Regions from separate parts of the Pelagerythrobacter marensis genome, predicted to be linked through region 2. Evidence: riboswitches for the same ligand, from Rfam matches in the RefSeq annotation. Region 2 holds a riboswitch; each other region holds the start of a gene.

Region 1 (6,140 bases), 1.3 Mb from region 2:
GCCGCAGGGTGTCGGTCCATCAACTCGGGGTCGAGGCCCCAGGTGCCGGCGAAACTGCGGTTCCACAATTGCAGGTGTCCGTCGGGGGCGAACACGGCGAGCGCTTCGAACAGGCTGTCGAACGTCGCGGTGCGTGTCCGCAAAAGCGTGTCGCGCGTGGCCGAAAGCGCGAGCTGTTCGGTCCGGTCTTCCGCCACCACGACCAACCCGCCATCGGGCATCGGGTTGGCGACGACGCGCAGATGGGTCTTGTCGGCAAGCGGCCAGGCTTCTTCGCACGGGGCGCTGGCACTGAACCACTCGGCGTGCTCGCGCCGCCATGCAGGAAAATCGCGCACCACCGGCGTTTTTCCCGCATCGCGCGCATCGCTGAGAAAGCGTTCGAAATCGAGCCCCGCCGCGACCGATCCCTGTGGGATGCCGAATATCCGGCGGAACGGCTGGTTGGCAAAAGTCAGGCGGCGGCGATCGTCGAACTGGGCGACACCCACCGAAAGCTGGTCGAGGATCGAACGCTGCGCCTCGCGAAAGGCGCGGAATTCGCGTGCGAGTTCTTCCATGTCTTCGATATCGATGGCATATCCGGCGATGCCCTCGCGCCCCAGCGGAAGATCGCTGACCCGCAGCGAGCGACGCTCCCCGGCGACGGTGGCAGTCACGATCCGTTCGATCGGCGCGTCCTGCTCCGCCGATTGCCGGGCCACCTGGGCCGCGGAAAGACCGTCGACCGTCTCGATCAGTTCGAGCTGGCGATCGACGGCATCGGCAGCGCTCGAAGCGCCGACCGCTTCGACGTAGGCGGCATTGACCAGCCGCAGCCGGCTATCGGTGCCGCGGAACCACATCGGCATCGGCGCCGCCTCGATCAGACCCACCAGCGCGGCGAAATCGCCCTGGGCACGCGCGGCTTCCTCGCGCAGGCGCGCCAGCTCGCTTTCGCTCTCGCTGAAATCGAACACCCAGATCAGCGCGGCGCCGCCGGGCGAGACTTGCGGATCGGCCAGCGTCCCGCGCAGCGCCAGGCTGCGGCGCGAGCCCGGTGGCGTCAGCGCCATGCGGAACGGGGCCGCCGTCTTCTGGGCGCGCAGGACGTGTTCGGTCAGTTCGGCCAATTGCGCGCGGGACAACCCTTCTCCACCCGGGCCGGAGAGTTCGCTGAGGTAGACCGGCAGGCGGGCCAGGCCGAGCCAGCCTGCCAGCCGTTCCGACGCTTCGATGCGCATGTCGGCGCGCACCAGCAGCGGAATGGCCGGGGCCTCGTCGATCATACGCGCCATGCGCCGCGCCGCCTTGCGGCTGGTCTCCGCGCCCTTCGCCTTCCCCGCGGCGGCAATCATCAGCCAGGCGGCGCCGGCGGTCCAGGCCGCCAGCAGCAGCCCGATCAACGCCAGCGCGGTGGGGGAAAGGTCCATGCCGGTCAGCTATGCGGCAAGCGCGCGCGATGCAACGGCAATCCTGTCGGTCCCGGCGAAGGCAGCGGTCCGGCAGGCCCGATGGCTTCCCGCCCCGGACAACCGCTGCGGGCGGCCAGCCGGGGCGGGGCCAAAGCCCCTGCCGCCTAGTACCGGTAGTGATCCGGCTTGAACGGCCCCTGTTGCGGAACGCCGATATAGTCGGCCTGCTTCTTGCTCAGCTGCGTCAGCGTGGCGCCGAGCTTTTCGAGATGCAGCGCGGCGACCTTCTCGTCGAGATGCTTGGGCAGGACGTAAACGTCGTTCTGATACTCGCCTGACTTGGTGAACAGTTCGATCTGCGCCAGCGTCTGATTGGTGAAGCTGCTGCTCATCACGAAGCTCGGATGGCCCGTGGCGCAGCCCAGGTTCACCAGCCGCCCCTTCGCGAGGACGAGGATCGACTTGCCGTCGGGGAAAGTCACGAGGTCCGTGCCCGGCTTGATCTCCTTCCAGGTGTAGTTGTCGAGCGCGGAGATCTGGATCTCGCTGTCGAAGTGCCCGATGTTGCACACGATCGCCATGTGCTTCATCGCCTTCATGTGCTCGGCGGTGATAACATCCTCGTTGCCGGTCGCGGTGACGAAGATGTCGCAGCGCTGCACGGCTTCTTCCATCGTCACCACCTCGAACCCGTCCATCGCCGCCTGGAGCGCGCAGATCGGATCGATCTCGGTCACCATGACGCGCGCACCGCCATTGCGCAGCGACGCCGCCGAGCCTTTGCCGACGTCGCCGTAGCCCGCGACGCAGGCGACCTTGCCGGCCAGCATGACGTCGGTCGCGCGGCGGATCGCATCGACCAGCGATTCCTTGCACCCGTAGAGATTGTCGAACTTCGATTTGGTCACGCTGTCATTCACGTTGATCGCGGGGAACGGCAGCTTGCCCTGCTTGGCGATCTGATACAGCCGCATGACGCCGGTGGTGGTCTCTTCCGAAACGCCCTTGATCGCCTTGACCGATTTCGTGAGGTAGCCCGGCTTCGCCTTGACGAACGCCTTGAGCGCGCGCTGCATCTCGATCTCTTCGGCGTTCTGCGGCGCAGGCATTTCCTCGCCCGCCTCGATCCGCGCGCCCCAGAGCGCGAACATCGTCGCATCGCCGCCATCGTCGAGGATCATGTTGGCCGTGCGATCGGCGTCGTCGCCGGTCGACCAGTCGAAAATCCTGCCGACATAGTCCCAGTAATCGGCCAGGCTTTCGCCCTTCACCGCGAACACCGGCACGCCGTTGGCGGCCATAGCCGCGGCGGCATGATCCTGGGTCGAGAAAATGTTGCAGGTCGCCCACCGCACTTCCGCACCGAGCGCGGTCAGCGTTTCGATCAGGACCGCGGTCTGGATCGTCATGTGCAGCGACCCGGTGATCCGCGCGCCCTTCAGCGGCTGCGCTTCGCCGTACTCCTCGCGCAGCGCCATCAACCCCGGCATTTCGGTTTCGGCGATCGCGATCTCGTCGCGTCCGTAGTCGGCGAGGCTGATGTCCTTGACGATGTAATCCTGCTTGGCGTCGGCCACGAAATTCTCCTGAAATCTGCTTGCATTGCGCGCGCGGAGCGCGGGTTCTTCGGGTCTGCGCATTTAGCGACCGCCCTGCCGCGAAGCAAATATAAAGCGATCTTTATATCCTTTGCCGTTGCCGCGCGCATTGCAGCCTCTATATCGGCACGCGAACGAATGGGACGACGAAAGGATATTGCGAGATGACGATTTCGGTTGGCGACAGAATTCCCGATGTGAAGCTGGTGAAGGCGACCGAGAACGGTCCCGAACAGGTTCAGACGAGCGAGTATTTCCAGGGCAAGAAAGTGGCGCTGTTTTCGGTCCCCGGCGCGTTCACGCCGACCTGCTCGGCGCGCCATCTGCCCGGCTATGTCGAGAAGGCAGCGGACCTCAAGGCGAAGGGTGTGGACGAGATTGCCTGCACCGCGGTCAACGATGCGTTCGTCCTGAGCGCGTGGAACAGCCAGGCCGGATCTTCGGACATCACGATGCTGGCCGACGGGAACGGCGAATTCGCGCAGGCGACCGGGCTGACCATGGACGGCAGCGGTTTCGGACTCGGCCAGCGCGGCCAGCGCTATTCGATGATCGTCGAAGACGGCGTGGTGAAGGAACTCAATGTCGAGCAGCCGGGCGATTTCTCGGTCTCGAGTGCGGAGCACATGCTCGGCCAGCTCTGACGATCTGCCGGCGGTCCGCGCGTCTGACGCCGGACCGCCTTGACCCGCGCCCCGATCGGCGCGATTCGAACGGTGTCGAGGTTCTCCGGCTGGGCTGTCCTGCCGGAGCTAAGACGGGAAGCCGGTGCGCCCTGCGGGCAAGTCCGGCGCTGCCCCCGCAACTGTAAGCGGAGAGCGGCGGTCCATCGATGTCACTGGGGGTCTCGCCCTGGGAAGACGGACCGTCCGCGCCGACCCGCGAGCCAGGAGACCTGCCTCCGACACGAAAACGTCCACCGGCGGGGTGCCCGGTCTGGTCGCATGCAAGCCGCGCGGCCAAGCCTGCGCGACCGGTGCGCGTGCCCGATCGGCCGTCTCGCCCCATTCGCGGGATTAGACGACGATGACGCTTCGCACCCCCTCGCCCGGCTCCACACCGCCGGCGTCCGACGACGGCAATCCGAAAGCCTGCACCGGCCGGCCGGTGCAATTGATCGACATGGTGTTCCCCGGCGACGCCAACCATCACGGCACCCTGTTCGGCGGCGTGGCGCTCGCCCACATGGACAAAGTGGCATTCCTCGCCGCATCGCGCCACGGCCGCGCGCCGTTCGTCACCGCATCATGCGAGAAGATCGATTTCGCCGCTCCTGCGCGCGAAGGCGATATGGTCGAAGTGACCGGCCGGGTGGTGCGCGTCGGCTCCAGCTCGCTCGATGTCGAAGTCGAGCTGGTGGCCGAGGGGCCGGTAACGGGCGAACGGAACGTGTGCACGAGAGGCCGCTTCGCAATGGTGGCGCGAAAAGGGCCGGACACGCGCCTGCCGCTTCCACCGATCGCGCCTGACGAAAGTGCGGGAGAGGCGGCCTGGGGCGGCGCGCTGAGACTGGCCGAGATGGTGTTCCCCGGGCAGACCAATCACTACGGCACGCTCTACGGCGGCGATGCGCTGCGGATGATGGGCAAGGCCGCGTTTATCGCCGCGACCAGGCACGTGCGTAGAGTCCTCGTCATGGCATCGTCCGACCGGATCGATTTCGTCGCCCCGATCGGCGAAGGCGACATGGTAGAGCTGGTGGCGCAAGTGAAGATGACGGGGCGCAGTTCGATCCGCGTGGCGGTCGAGCTATGGTCGGAAGCGCTACTGACCGGCGAGCGGCGACATGCCGCGACCGCCCTGTTCACACTGGTCAGCGTCGATCCCGAGGGGCACCCCCTGCCTCTCAATAGCCCATCAGCTTGAGCACTTCCTCGCGGCTGCGCGGGTCGTCGAGGAACGTGCCCATCATGCGGCTGGTGGTCATCGTCACGCCGGGGGTACGGACCCCGCGTGCGGTCATGCAGCTGTGGCTCGCTTCGATCACGACTGCCACGCCCTGGGGCTGGAGGTGCTCCCAGATGCAGTCGGCAACTTCGGCGGTCAGCCGCTCCTGCACCTGCAGGCGGCGGGCGAAACCGTGGAGCACGCGAGCGAGCTTGGAAATGCCGACGACGCGGTCGGTCGGCAGATAGGCGATCGCGGCCTTGCCGATGATCGGCGCCATATGGTGTTCGCAGTGGCTCTGGAAGGGAATGTCCTTCAGCAGGACGATTTCGTTGTAGCCGCCGACCTCCTCGAAAACGCGGCTCAGATGGATCGCGGGATCCTCGCGATAGCCGAGGCAATATTCCTTCCACGCGCGGGCAACGCGGCTGGGGGTGTCGAGCAGCCCTTCCCGCTCCGGGTCGTCGCCCGCCCAGCGGATCAGTGTGCGGATCGCTTCCTGCACATCGTCGGGCACGGGTGGTTTGCCGTGCAATACGTCTTCGTCCGGCCCGACCAGACTGCTCATGCTATCGTCCCCTTTCATGCCTTTTTCACGCTGCGGGCAGCGCTTCGCAGAAGGCTTCCCTTGCGGAAAAGTCCGCCGTTGGCAAACGGCTCGAGGATGTCCTGCGGGTTTTCCGGGTCGAGGATGCCGGAATCGGCGAGCGCTTCCTCGACTCCGCTGAGATCGGGCACTTCATAGGGCCGCAGCGATCGCCCGTCGCCCTGCCCATGGCGCGCGATCAGGCGATGCATCGACGGATCGTCTGCCAGCAGCCGACCGACCTCCTCCTCCGCCAGCCCGCAATGTTCGGCCAGCAGGGAATGCCGCAGCGCAGCGATGCCTGCCGCCGCATGGTCGTTGCCCGGTCGATCGCAGTCCAAGAACACGTCGCATTCCGAATCGAGACCCATCGAACGGTTGTTGAAGTTGGCCGACCCGATCCGCAGGATGCGGTCGTCAATAATCGTGACCTTGGCGTGGACGTAGATCGGCGTTTCCCCCGTATGGGGCACATAGATGCGAAAACGGTCCTTGTGATCGAGTTCGGCCAGACACTCGATCAGTCGCACCCGCGCGTAATCCATCGCCTGCTGTTCCAGCCAGCCTTCGGCCGTTTTGGGCTGGACCATCACGATTTCGGGCGGATCGTCCTCCTTCAATCGCTCACCGATCGCTTCGGCGATCTTGCGCGAGGTGAAATACTGGTTCTCGCTG
Region 2 (6,140 bases):
GTCTTCCTGCCGCTCGCCGCCGGGGCCTTCGCGCTCTGGCACATGCTCAGCCGGCGCAAGAAATTCGTGCCGGCGGAAGAGCCGGAGCCCGCGCCCGATGCCACCCGCATCGCGATCGAGGACGTGTCGGAACAGGCGCTGGTGACGGTCGAACTCGGCTTCGGCCTGGTCCACCTGGCGGACGAGAAGCGCGGCGCGCCGCTGGTCGCCCGGCTGACCGGGCTGCGGCGGCAGCTGTGCCAGGCCTTCGGCTTCGTCGTGCCGCAGTTCCGCATCAAGGACAGCTTCGACCTCGCGCCCGATTCCTACCGCGTGACGCTGGGCGGTGCGCCGCTCGGCACCGGCAAGCTGCGGGCCGACCGGATGCTGGCGATCGATACCGGCGAGGCCGGTCGCCTGGCCGAAATCCCGGGCGAGGCGACGCTGGACCCCAGCTTCGGCTGCCCGGCGATCTGGATCGAGCCGGCGACGCGCGACCTGGCCGTGGCCGAGGGATATCTGGTGGTCGACGCCGAAAGCGTCGTCGCCACCCACGTCAACCAGCTCCTCTCCGCCCGGCCGCAGGAACTGCTCGGCCCCGACCAGGTGCGCGAGCTGCTCGACATGGTCCGCGAGCGCAACGCGCAGCTGGTGGAAACGATCACGCCGCAGCCGCTTTCGCTGGCCGCGATCACCCGCCTGCTGCGCACGCTCCTGGCCGACGGGATCGCGCTCGCTCATCCGATTCCGGTGCTCTCCAGCCTGTCGCAGGCGGCGCAACAGACGACCGACCACGACAAGCTGGTCGACATGCTGCGCGCCGATCTCGGCCCGATGCTGGTCGGCAGCCTCTGCCCGCCCGACCAGCGCCTGCCCGTGATCACGCTGGCCGCGCAGCTTGAGGAAATGGTCGTCGGCGGGATGCAGGACCCGACCAGCGGCGCGATCGTGATCGAACCGGACCTGGCCCGGTCGATCGGCGAACGGATCGCGGCGATTCTGGCCGAGCGCCCGGCCGGCGCCGGCACCCCCGCTCTGATCGTGCAGCCCCGCGCACGCCGCCCGCTGGCCAGCCTGCTGCGGCTGCGCGCGCCGGGCTGCGCGGTGCTGTCGATCAACGAACTTCCCGTCTCCCAGCCGATCGAGGTGATCGCGGTTGTCGGGGGCGAAGACCAACCCGCTCCGCAGGCCGAACCGGCCGGACAGGCCGAACAGCCCGCGGCGGGCGCAGAGATGAGAACGGAGGCGATGGCCGCATGAAGCTCGATCATACCCAGTTCGCGGCAGCGGAAGCCTATCGCGGCAATGTCGGCGACCGGGTGACCCGGTTCCTGCCGATGGTCCGCAAGCTTGCCTGGCACCTGTCGGGCAGCGGCGGCCCGACGGTCGATGTCGAGGATCTGATTCAGGCGGGCCTGGTCGCGCTGACCGAATGCGCGCAGAAGCACGATTCGCCCAGCGACGACGGCTTTGCCGCCTATGCCAAGATGCGCGTGCGCGGCGCGATGGTGGACCTGCTGCGCAGCGCCTCGCCCGATTCGCGCGGCGCGCGCACGCGCCGGCGGATGCTTGAGACGACGCGGGCGAAACTGCGCCGCTCGCTCGACCGCGAGCCGTCGGCGCCCGAACTGGCCGAAGCGCTCGACATGCCGGTGAAGGATTTTCTCCAGTTCGAGCGCGATCTGGCGGAAACGCGGATCGCCTCGCTCGACGAATGCTATTCGGAAACCGACGGCGCCTTCGCCTCGGCCGAACCCGACGCCGAACGGCAGGTTCTCCAGCAGGAAGACCGCGAAAGCCTGATCGCGGCGCTCTCGGGCCTGGGTGAACGGCACCAGCTGGTGATCCAGCTCTATTTCGTCGAGGAACTCAACTTGTCCGAAATCGCCGCCGTTCTGGAAGTCAGCGTGCCGCGCGTGCACCAGCTCAAGGCCGCCGCGCTGGCGAAAATGCGCAAGGCGATGGCGGATGCGGATAGCGGGTCGGTTTGAATTTCTGCGATCAAGTGGAGGCGGCCACCAACACCTCCGTCACCCCGGACTTGATCCGGGGTCCCGCTTGTTTCGTTCGTACCAAGGCCACCTCCCCCCGCTCGCGGAAGGTAGCGGGACCCCGGATCAAGTCCGGGGTGACGACGGTAAAGTTGCCGCAGCATTCGCCAGAGCTGCCAAGACACGGATATGCAAACCGACCCGCTACCGTGCAGCGCTGCGCAGGATTGACCCGCTCCGCCATTGACAACCCGCGCCTCGCGGCCGCAAGTGCCGCGCCAGACGGTGCCGCTTTTGCGGCGAAGAGGGAAGCCGGTGCAAAGCCGGCGCTGTGCCCGCAACTGTAAGCGGGGAGCCCCGGGCCACCGCGTCACTGGACACCGTTTCCGGCAACGGAGCGGCTTTCCGGGAAGACGGCCCAGGGCGCCGATCCGCAAGCCAGGAGACCTGCCGTCGCGTCGTTCGTCCGGGAGCCGGGTCAGCTCGATCGGACGGGAAACGCGTTTTCCCGCAGAAGCGACAGCCATCGGCCGGGCTATCGGCGCCGGAGCGAGAAGCCCCCGGCGGGCCAAGACTGTCCAGGCGATGCGGGGCCCCGAGCCTCCCCGCGCCGCGAACGGGGTTCCGCCATGCGCGATGCAGGATGGCCGAAAAGCGCGCCAGGGCCAATCGGCATTCAGCCCCGGCGGTCTGCAAATGGCGGCTTTCAGCGTCACCGGTCCTCGAAAACGGGGACATCTCTCACACCCGTTTGTCATTCCCGCGCACGCGGGAATCCATGGAGCAACCGCCGTACCCTGGATCCCCGCTTTCGCGGGGATGACACCGGGCACAAATGGCGATCGGTCCTGAGGCGAAAGCACCGGCTTGCCGGCCTCGTGGCGTTGTTCCTGGCATCCTGCGCTCCGGCGCCGGAACCAGCCGCCCCACCGGGCACCGAACCGCAACGCATCGTCAGCCTCGATTATTGCGCCGACCAGTACGTGCTCCGCTTCGCCGATCGCGACGCGATCCTCGCGCTCTCGCCCTATGCGGGGGAGCGGTTCTCTTACATGCGCGCCGAGGCCGAAGGGCTGCCCATGGTGCGGCCGCGCACCGCCGATATTCTCGCACTCCGGCCCGACCTCGTGATCCGCTCGTTCGGCGGAGGGGCCGACGTGGTGCCCTTTCTCGAAGACCTCGGCGTGCCGGTGGTCCAGATCGGCTTCCCGCAAACGATCGCCGAAGTGCGCGAGGAAGTGGTGCGCGTGGGCAGCGCGCTGGGCGCCGGGGCGGAGGCGCAGCGCGTGGCGGCCGATATGGACCGCCGCCTCGCCGCCCTGCCGGCCCCGCCGGACAGGCCCCGCACCGCGCTTTACATGACGCCGGGGGGCATGACCTCGGGCGAAGGCACGTTGGTCCACGAAATCCTGCGCACCGCCGGGCTCGCCAATTTCCAGGACCGGGCCGGCTGGAACATCCTGCCGCTCGAGCGGCTCGCCTACGAACGCCCCGACGTGGTCGCGCCGGCCTTCTACGAAGGCGTCGAAAGCCAGGGCGACATCTGGAGCGCCGCGCGCCACCCGGTGGCGCAGGCGCAGCTCGAAAACCGCCCCGTCGTGCCGCTCGAAGGCGCCTGGACAAGCTGCGGCGGATGGTTCCTGATCGACGCGATCGAGGCGCTGTCGCACGCGGCACAGAGAGACGCGCCATGACCGCGCGTGCGAACCTTCTCCTCGTGCTCGCGCTGATCGGCGCGATCCTGCTCGCCCTCCTGCTCGGCTCGGTGCCGTTGTCGTTCGCGCGCGTGCTGGGCGCGCTGAGCCTGCAAGGGAGTGCGGGCGATAGCCTCGTGGTCTGGCAGATCCGCCTGCCCCGCGCGCTCGCCGCCGCCGCGGTCGGCGCGGCGCTGGGGATGAGCGGCGCGGCGCTGCAGGGCCTGCTGCGCAACCCGCTCGCCGAACCGGGCATTCTCGGCGTCTCCGCCACCGCCGCGCTGTTCGCGACCTTCGTGCTCTTCTTCGGCCTCGCCGGCGCCGGTCCGCTGATCCTGCCGCTGGCCGCGATTGCCGGAGCGCTGGCGGCGACACTGGTGGTCGCGATCGCTGCACTACGGACCCGCTCGGCGGTGACGCTGATCCTGGTCGGCGTCGGCCTGTCGAGCTTTTCCGCCGCGCTGATGGCGTTGCTGATGAACCTCGCGCCCAATCCCTTCACGCTGGCCGACATGATCAACTGGACGCTGGGCACGGTCGCCAACCGCAGCTTCGCCGATCTCGCCTACGCCGCGCCGTTCCTTGTCGTGGGTTTCGGCACGCTTCTCGCCACCCGCCGGGGTCTCGCCGCGCTGGCGCTGGGGGAGGAAGCGGCGGAGGGCGTCGGGCTGGACCTCAGGCGGCAGCGGCTCGCGGTGATCCTCGGCGCGGGGTTGGCGACCGGCGCGGCGGTCTCGCTCGCGGGCGCGATCGGCTTCGTCGGGATCGTCGCGCCGCACCTCGTCCGGCCCCTCGTCGGCTACGATCCGGCGCGCCTGCTGGTGCCCTCGGCCCTGCTCGGCGCGCTGGTGCTGGTCCTGGCCGACATTGGCGTGCGGCTCCTGCCGACCGACAGCGAACTGCGGCTGGGCGTCGTCGCCGCGCTGATCGGGGCGCCGATCTTCGTCTGGATCGCCGCACGCGGGAGGCTCATGCGATGAGCGTGCTCGAAGCCCACGGGCTCACCTATCGCGCCGGGGGGCGCCCGCTCGTCGAAAATGCCGGCTTTCGGCTCGGCCCGGGCGAGCTGACCATGCTGATCGGTCCCAACGGTTCGGGCAAGTCGACTCTCCTGCGGCTCGCACTGGGCCTGCTCGCGCCCGACGCGGGCGAGGCGCTGATCGACGGCACCAGCGTCCGCAGCCTCTCGCCGATGGCCCGCGCGCGCAAGATCGCCTACCTGCCGCAGACGCGCCCGCTCGCCTGGCCGATGCCGGTGCGCGACGTGATCGCGCTCGGCCGTTTCGCCTATGGCGCGGCGCCCGGCCGGCTCTCGGCGGAGGATGCGGCGGCAGTGGCACGCGCGGTCGCGGCCTGCCGCCTCGCCGGGTTCGAGGAGCGCGCCGCCGACACGCTCTCGGGCGGAGAGCTGGCACGGGTCCATCTTGCACGCGCATTCGCGGCGGAAACGCCGCTGCTGGTGGCGGACGAGCCGGTCGCCGCGCTCGACCCGCGCTACCAGCACGAAGTCGCGCAGCTCTTCGCCGCCGCCGCGCACGCGGGGCGCGGCGTGCTGACCGTCGTTCACGACCTGGCGCTGGCGGCGCGCTACGCCGATCGCCTGATCTGGATGAAGGACGGGCGGATCGTGGCGCAGGGCTCTGTCGAAGAAACGATGACCGCGGCGCGGCTGGCCGATGTCTTCGGCGTTGCGGCGCGGATCGAACGGAGCGAGGGCGCCCTCGCGCTGACCGTCACCGGGCCCGCCTGAGCTGCGCCAGACGCGCCGCCGCGGCAGTCACGATCGCCCGCCGTTCCGTTTCCTCCGCCGTCTGCCAGCGGCCAATCTCGTCGAGCGTGCGCCCGCATCCTTCGCACAGCGCGCCGTCGGCGGAAACGCGGCAGATATTGCGGCACGGGGAAGCGACCGGTGTGTCCATTCCGGCCCCGTGCGCGATCCGGCCCGGCAATTGCAATCCTTTCCTCGCAATGCCCAGAGCGGGAGCGCATCGACGGCCTAGAACTGCTTGCGGATCGAGACCTTCACCGTTCGCCCCAGAGGGTCGATCTCGTAACGCGCGAACCCCGGCGGAACGGTGCCGTCGGACAGCGTTACCCGGCGGTAGGAGTCGAACAGGTTCTCGACATCGAGCGAAAGCCGGAGATCGGCGAGCCATCCGGCATTTTCGGCATCGGCCGCGAACTCGGCCGGTTCTGCAAACAGGCCGAAATCGACCGATAGCGGCGGGCGATAGCGGAAATCGGAAGCGGGCGGCGCGGCAGCGGTCGCTCTTACGCGCGACGGGCTGCTCCAGGTCGCCTGCAGGTTCGCACCGATCGCCTTACGCCCCACCGTCGCGCGCGCCGAAAGCGCGTGGCGCGACTGGCCGGTCTCCGCCAGCCGGTCGATGACCGGCGCCCCGGGGTGGATCAGCAGCTCGTTTTCCAGCTTCCACGTATGGTTGATCGACAGCGTATAGCGCAGCGGATCGCGCCC
Region 3 (6,140 bases), 1.4 Mb from region 2:
GCGCGGACAAGATCCGCGCGAACAGCGAAATCGCCGATCTCGCCCTCGCCCTCGGCTGCGGCACGCGCAAGGATTGCGACGTGGAGAGCCTGCGTTACGACCGCATCGTGATCATGACCGACGCCGATGTCGACGGCGCGCATATTGCGACCTTGTTGATGACGTTCTTCTTCCAGGAAATGCCCGAGGTCGTGCGCCGCGGGCACCTGTTTCTAGCCCAGCCCCCGCTCTATCGCCTGACCGCCGGCAAGGAGAGCGCCTATGCCCGCGACGACGCCCATCGCGCGGAGCTGGAAGCCACGCTGTTCAAGGGGAAGAAGGTGGAAGTCGGTCGGTTCAAGGGGCTCGGCGAAATGAACCCTCAGCAGTTGCGCGAAACGACGATGAACCCCGAAACGCGCAGCCTGATCCGTATTACCCTGCCGGCCGAGCACGAGCAGCGCCACGCGGTGAAGGAGCTGGTCGACCAGCTGATGGGGCGGAACCCGGAACACCGGTTCAACTTCATCCAGAACCGCGCCGGCGAATTCGATCGCGAAATGATCGACGCCTGAGCGCCCGCCGGCGGGCCTATTCGACGCGGCGGGTGTGGATGTGCAGATGCCCCGTCAACGTGCGATGGACAGGGCACTTGTCGGCAATGTCCATGATCCTGGTGCGTTGTTCGTCGGTCAGCTCGCCGTCGAGTTCTATCCGGCGGTTGAGCGCCTGGATCCGGCCCTCCTCCCCCTCGACAACATGTGCGCAGTCTTCCTGATGATTGCGATCGTGCGTCAGGTGGATCGTGGCCCCCTCCAGCGGCCATTCGCGCCGTTCGGCATACATTCGCATGGTCATCGCGGTGCATGTGCCGAGAGCCGCCAGCAGGAGGTCGTAAGGCGTCGGTCCGCTGTCGTCCCCGCCATAGCTCGCCGGTTCGTCGGCAACGAAGCGGTGGCTCGCGGTGTGAACCTCCGTGCCGAATTTCCCATGCCCGGTTTTCACCACGATGCCATCGTCGGGCATCGGCCAGTCGTCCCGAATCGGGAGATAGCGGCTGCTCCAGCCCGCGATGACCGTTGCCGCGAAATTCGCATCGCGTTCGTCGAGCAGGAGATGGTCGGCCCCCTCGAGGCTCACGAAACTCTTGGGATGGCGCGCGGCCTGGAACAGGACGCCTGCATTCTCGATGCCCACCAGGTCGTCGGTCGGCGAATGCAGCAGCAGCAGCGGCACGCGCAATTTTCCGACTTCTGCGACCAGGTCGATGTTCTCCACCCGCTCCAGAAATTCGCGGCTCAGTTCGAAGGAACGGCCTCCGATCGAGACCGAGCCGGAACCGCGTTCGCGAATCGCGGACAGGTCGCCTTCGATGCGTTCCAGCACGTGCGGCACGTTCGAAGGCGCGCCGATGGTCGCAATTGCCGCAACCCGGTCGAAACCGAGGCCGCCGGCTGCGGCCAGCACCGCCGCCCCGCCCAGGCTGTGCCCGACCAGCAATATCCTGTTGCCGAAACGGTCGGCCAGATAGCGGGCGGCCGCGATCAAATCGGCAACGTCGGTGGCGAAGCCGGCGCGCCCGAACTCCCCGCCGCTGCCGCCGAGACCGGTGAAATCGAAACGCAGGCACGCGATTCCCTCCCGCGCCAATGCCCGGGCGGTCGCGACCGCCGCCTTGCTCTGGCGCGTGCACGTAAAGCAGTGCGCGAATAGGGCGGCACCGCGCACAAGGCCCGTCGGCAGTTCGAGAGATCCGGCCAGTTCGTGTCCGGCTTCGGTCGCGACGCTGATATTTTCGGTGGGCATCGATGCTCCCCAGGTTGACGCGTGAATCGTTTCGCGCCCGGCTTACCCGCTGCCGCGCCGGATACGAAATTTCGGCGACGGGGAGAAAACGAAACCGGACGATGTGCCCGACCCCCTATCAGGGAATCGGTTCGTTTCAGCGACAGCGCTCTCGACGCGCTTGCCCGAAGCGTCCACGATTGCAGCGCAACAAGGGGAACCACGCCATGATCCGACCGATCGCCGCTTCGCTTGCCCTGGGCCTTGCCGTTCCGTCCGCTCCGCTTGCCGCGCAGGTGCCGCCAGCAGAAAGCGCGGTGCCCGCGCCGCTCGAGGCGGCTGCCGAAGGCGTGGTGGCCGTCCTCCGCGAGGAGCGACCGGCGCGCGAGGTGTTCGCTCCGTCGTTTCTCGCGGCAGTGTCCGAAACGCAACTGAGGGCCATGATGCAGCAGATGACCCGGCAGTTCGGCGCGCTTCACGGATTGGAGAACGTCGCGAGTACCGGCACCGGCGCCGGCGTGATCGCGCTCCGATTCGACCGGGCGATCGCGCGCGGGCCCGTGCGGCTCGACCCGGACGGGCGAGTCACGGGGTTGTTGCTGAACCAGTTCGATCCGATCGACGACGGAGCGGACAAGATCGTGGCCGATCTCGCCGCGCTGCCTGGCAGGATCAGCGTCTATTACGCCCTGCTGGACGACCAGGTCGATCCGATCCTGGCGATCGACGCCGATGCGCAATATGCGATCGGATCGACCTTCAAGCTCTATGTCCTGTCGGCCCTGGCTCGCCAGGTGGTCAGGGGCGAGCGTTCGTGGGACGAAGTCGTGCGCCTCGACAGACGCTCCTTGCCGAGCGGAATATCGCAGGACTGGCCCGAGGGGTCCCCCGTGACGCTGCAGACGCTCGCCACCCTCATGATATCTCTCAGCGATAACACGGCGACAGATCAGCTTATCGCAGTCGTCGGCCGCGACGCCATTGCCGAGGAACTGCGAGCCAGCGGCCACTCGGCGCCCGACATTACCCTGCCGTTTCTTACCACGCTCGAACTGTTCGGCCTCAAAGGCGATCTTCAGCACGGGCTTGCCTATGCCGCGGCGGGCGAGGACGAGCAGGCCCGGCTGATCGATGCATTCTCGACCGAAATCGCCGGCGATCCCGAACGGATAATCAAGCCGACATTCACCCGGCCGACGGCGATCGACACACTCGAATGGTTTGCCAGCGGGCGCGATCTGGCTTCGCTCATGCGGCGCATTGTCGCGCTCGACGATCCCACCGCGCGCCGAATCATGGCGATCGATCCGGCCTTGCCCGAAGGGCGCCGTCAAGACTGGCGCTACGTCGGGTACAAGGGCGGGTCGGAGCCGGGTGTCCTCAACCTGACCTGGCTTCTGCAGGATCAAGAGGGCGAATGGCGTATCCTGACCTTGAGCTGGAACAATCCCGATGCCCCGCTCGACGCGGGCGCGCTGGAACCGATCGCCCAGCGCATACTCGCTTTACCTTAGGGCCAGAGCGACCCCAGAGAGATCAAGATATATAGAACTCTTTATATCTTTCTTGACAATACGAGCGATCGGGGCTTTGTAGGGCCGGTCGAGGTTCCTCGTGCAGGGCGATGCGATTCGCACTTTCGCGAGGCTAAGACGGGAAGCCGGTGACGTCCCGCGGGGATGAAGTCCGGCGCTGCCCCCGCAACTGTAGGCGGAGAGCGGTGCCCCAATTCGACCACTGGTTCCGCCGGGCGGAACCGGGAAGGTTCGGGGCCATCGCGACGACCCGCGAGCCAGGAGACCTGCCTGCGACGCGATAACGTTCTTCGGACGGGGGTTCTTCCGGCGGACGCGCGATAGAAAGGTGCCCTGTATCGGGCCTCCACCTTGCCGCGCGCACGCCCGACCGATCTCCGCCCGCGATGCGAGGTGATACGATCGATGCCGAATATGCCCCATCCGGCCTTCGTTTGCCGCCCGATCCGAATGTGCATGCGCGCCGGGTCTGTCTGACGCGGCGCGCTGCCCCTCACCGCAAACCGACTGATCGAAGAACCAGCAACGGCCGGGCGAAAGCGCGCGGCCGGAGGAGACGACTCATGCCCGTTACCACCGCCAATCTCGGCTTCCCCCGCATCGGTCCGCGCCGCGAACTGAAGAAGGCGCTCGAAGCCTTTTGGGCCGGAAGCATCGACGAAAGCGCGCTGCGCGAAACCGCACGCTCGCTGCGCGCCGCCAACTGGGCGCGGCAGAGCGCGGCCGGAATCGCCGTGCTGCCGAGCAACGATTTCTCGCTCTACGACCAGGTGCTCGACACCAGCGTGATGCTCGGTGCCATTCCGCAGGCCTACCGCGACCTGGGAGCGCCCGATTCGCTCGAGGTCTATTTCGCAATGGCGCGCGGAACGCGATCGGACGCCGAGCGCGAAGACGATGCGGCCTGTAGCCACCGGCAGGAAAGCGACGGCCTGCCGGCGCAGGAAATGACCAAGTGGTTCGACACCAACTATCACTACATGGTCCCCGAGGTAGAGCCGGGCCAGGCGTTCTCGCTCTGCGCGGCCAAGCCGCTGGGCGAATTTGCGGAAGCACTGGCGCTTGGCCATCGCTCGCGCCCCGTGGTGATCGGCCCGGTGACCTGGCTGTTGCTGGCAAAATCGCGCACACCCGGGTTTGCTCCGCTCACGCTGCTCCCCGCCCTGCTGCCGGTCTATCGCGAACTGCTGGCACAGCTGCGCGCCGCCGGCGCCGAATGGGTGCAGATCGACGAGCCGGCACTGGTGACGGATCTGGACGAGACCGCGCGCGAGGCGTTTCGTACCGCCTATGCCGACCTGGGCAGTGCAGCAGGTCCGCAGATCATGCTCACGACCTATTTCGGCGGTCTGGAGGAAAATCTCGACCTTGCCCTGTCGCTTCCCGTCGCCGGTCTGCACCTCGACCTGGTCCGCGCGCCCGATCAGCTGGAGCCTGCCTTGACGCACGCGAGAGAGGATCTCGTGCTTTCCCTGGGCGTGATTGACGGGCGCAACGTGTGGAAGGCCGATCTCGGCGCTCTGATCGATCGGCTCGCCCCCGTTGTGAAGGCCCGCCGCGCAATCCAGATCGCTCCATCCTGCTCGCTGCTTCACGCGCCGATCGATCTCGCGCTCGAAACCGAACTCGACCCGCAGATCGCCGACTGGCTCGCATTCGGCGTGCAGAAGCTGGAGGAACTGGCGCTGCTGGGCCTCGGGCTGGAACGCGGGCGCTACGTCGTTGCCGACGAGCTGTCGGCCAATGCCGATGCGATCGCGGCCCGGCGCGGCTCCCCGCTGACCAACGATCGCGCGGTGCGCGAGCGGGTCGCGGGGATCACGCCCGCGTCGGCGCGCCGCGATATGCCCTTCGCGCGGCGGATCGAACGCCAGCGCGAACATCTCCGCCTTCCGCCGTTGCCGACCACCACCATCGGATCGTTTCCCCAGACCGGCGCCGTGCGTAAAGCCCGTGCCGATCATCGCAAGGGCACGCTCGACCGTGCGGGCTACGAAGCGTTCCTGCGCGAAGAAACCGGGCGGGCGATCCGCTGGCAGGAGGATATCGGCCTCGACGTGCTCGTCCACGGAGAGTTCGAGCGCAACGACATGGTCCAGTATTTCGGCGAACAGCTATCCGGCTTCGCGTTCACCCGCGCCGGATGGGTGCAGAGCTACGGCTCGCGCTGCGTGCGTCCACCGATCCTCTATGGCGATGTCTCGCGCCCGCGCGCGATGACGGTGGACTGGTGGCGCCATGCCCAGAGCCTGACCGAACGCCCCGTGAAAGGGATGCTGACCGGCCCGATCACGATCCTGCAATGGTCGTTCGTGCGCGACGATCAGCCGCGTGCCGAAACCTGCCGCCAGATCGCGCTGGCGATCCGCGACGAAGCGAACGACCTCGAAGCCGCGGGCGCGCGGATCATCCAGATCGACGAAGCTGCCCTGCGCGAAGGGCTGCCGCTCCGCCGCGCGGGCTGGGACGAGTATCTGGACTGGGCGGTCGAATGCTTCCGCCTGGCGGCATCCGGCGTCGCGCCGGAAACGCAGATCCATACCCACATGTGCTATTCGGAATTCAACGATATCATCGCCGCGATCGGGGCGATGGATGCCGATGTCATCTCGATCGAAACCGCCCGGTCGAAGATGGAATTGCTCGATGCCTTCGCCAGCTACCGCTATCCGGCGGAGATCGGACCGGGGGTCTACGATATCCATTCGCCCCGTGTTCCGCCGGCAGACGAGATAGAGGCCCTGCTGCGCAAGGCCTCTGCCGCAATCGATCCGCGGCAGCTGTGGGTCAATCCCGATTGCGGCCTGAAAACCCGCAAGTGGGAAGACGTGCGCCCTGCCC

The links. A riboswitch is a leader RNA that binds a small molecule or an ion and turns the genes downstream of it on or off. The one in region 2 is predicted to bind cobalamin.
Region 1: another riboswitch for cobalamin. It lies ahead of V5F89_RS12220 (acyl-CoA thioesterase); the one in region 2 lies ahead of V5F89_RS05925 (ABC transporter substrate-binding protein).
Region 3: another riboswitch for cobalamin. It lies ahead of metE (5-methyltetrahydropteroyltriglutamate--homocysteine S-methyltransferase); the one in region 2 lies ahead of V5F89_RS05925 (ABC transporter substrate-binding protein).

What each region holds. Positions count from the first base shown of each region.
Region 1 is NZ_CP144918.1:2,572,451-2,578,590, reverse strand. Features, by position in the region: gene V5F89_RS12235 (sensor histidine kinase) at 1-1,412, opposite strand, end outside; gene ahcY (adenosylhomocysteinase) at 1,559-2,971, opposite strand; gene V5F89_RS12225 (peroxiredoxin) at 3,157-3,636, shown strand; cobalamin riboswitch at 3,698-3,909, shown strand; gene V5F89_RS12220 (acyl-CoA thioesterase) at 4,019-4,858, shown strand; gene folE (GTP cyclohydrolase I FolE) at 4,839-5,447, opposite strand; gene V5F89_RS12210 (phospholipase D-like domain-containing protein) at 5,462-6,140, opposite strand, start outside.
Region 2 is NZ_CP144918.1:1,284,568-1,290,707, reverse strand. Features, by position in the region: gene V5F89_RS05935 (flagellar biosynthesis protein FlhA) at 1-1,239, shown strand, start outside; gene V5F89_RS05930 (FliA/WhiG family RNA polymerase sigma factor) at 1,236-1,970, shown strand; cobalamin riboswitch at 2,252-2,425, shown strand; gene V5F89_RS05925 (ABC transporter substrate-binding protein) at 2,849-3,664, shown strand; gene V5F89_RS05920 (iron ABC transporter permease) at 3,661-4,644, shown strand; gene V5F89_RS05915 (ABC transporter ATP-binding protein) at 4,641-5,414, shown strand; gene V5F89_RS05910 (DUF1289 domain-containing protein) at 5,398-5,583, opposite strand; gene V5F89_RS05905 (hypothetical protein) at 5,661-6,140, opposite strand, start outside.
Region 3 is NZ_CP144918.1:2,806,275-2,812,414, forward strand. Features, by position in the region: gene parE (DNA topoisomerase IV subunit B) at 1-554, shown strand, start outside; gene V5F89_RS13440 (bifunctional alpha/beta hydrolase/OsmC family protein) at 571-1,785, opposite strand; gene V5F89_RS13445 (serine hydrolase) at 1,992-3,278, shown strand; cobalamin riboswitch at 3,353-3,588, shown strand; gene metE (5-methyltetrahydropteroyltriglutamate--homocysteine S-methyltransferase) at 3,863-6,140, shown strand, end outside.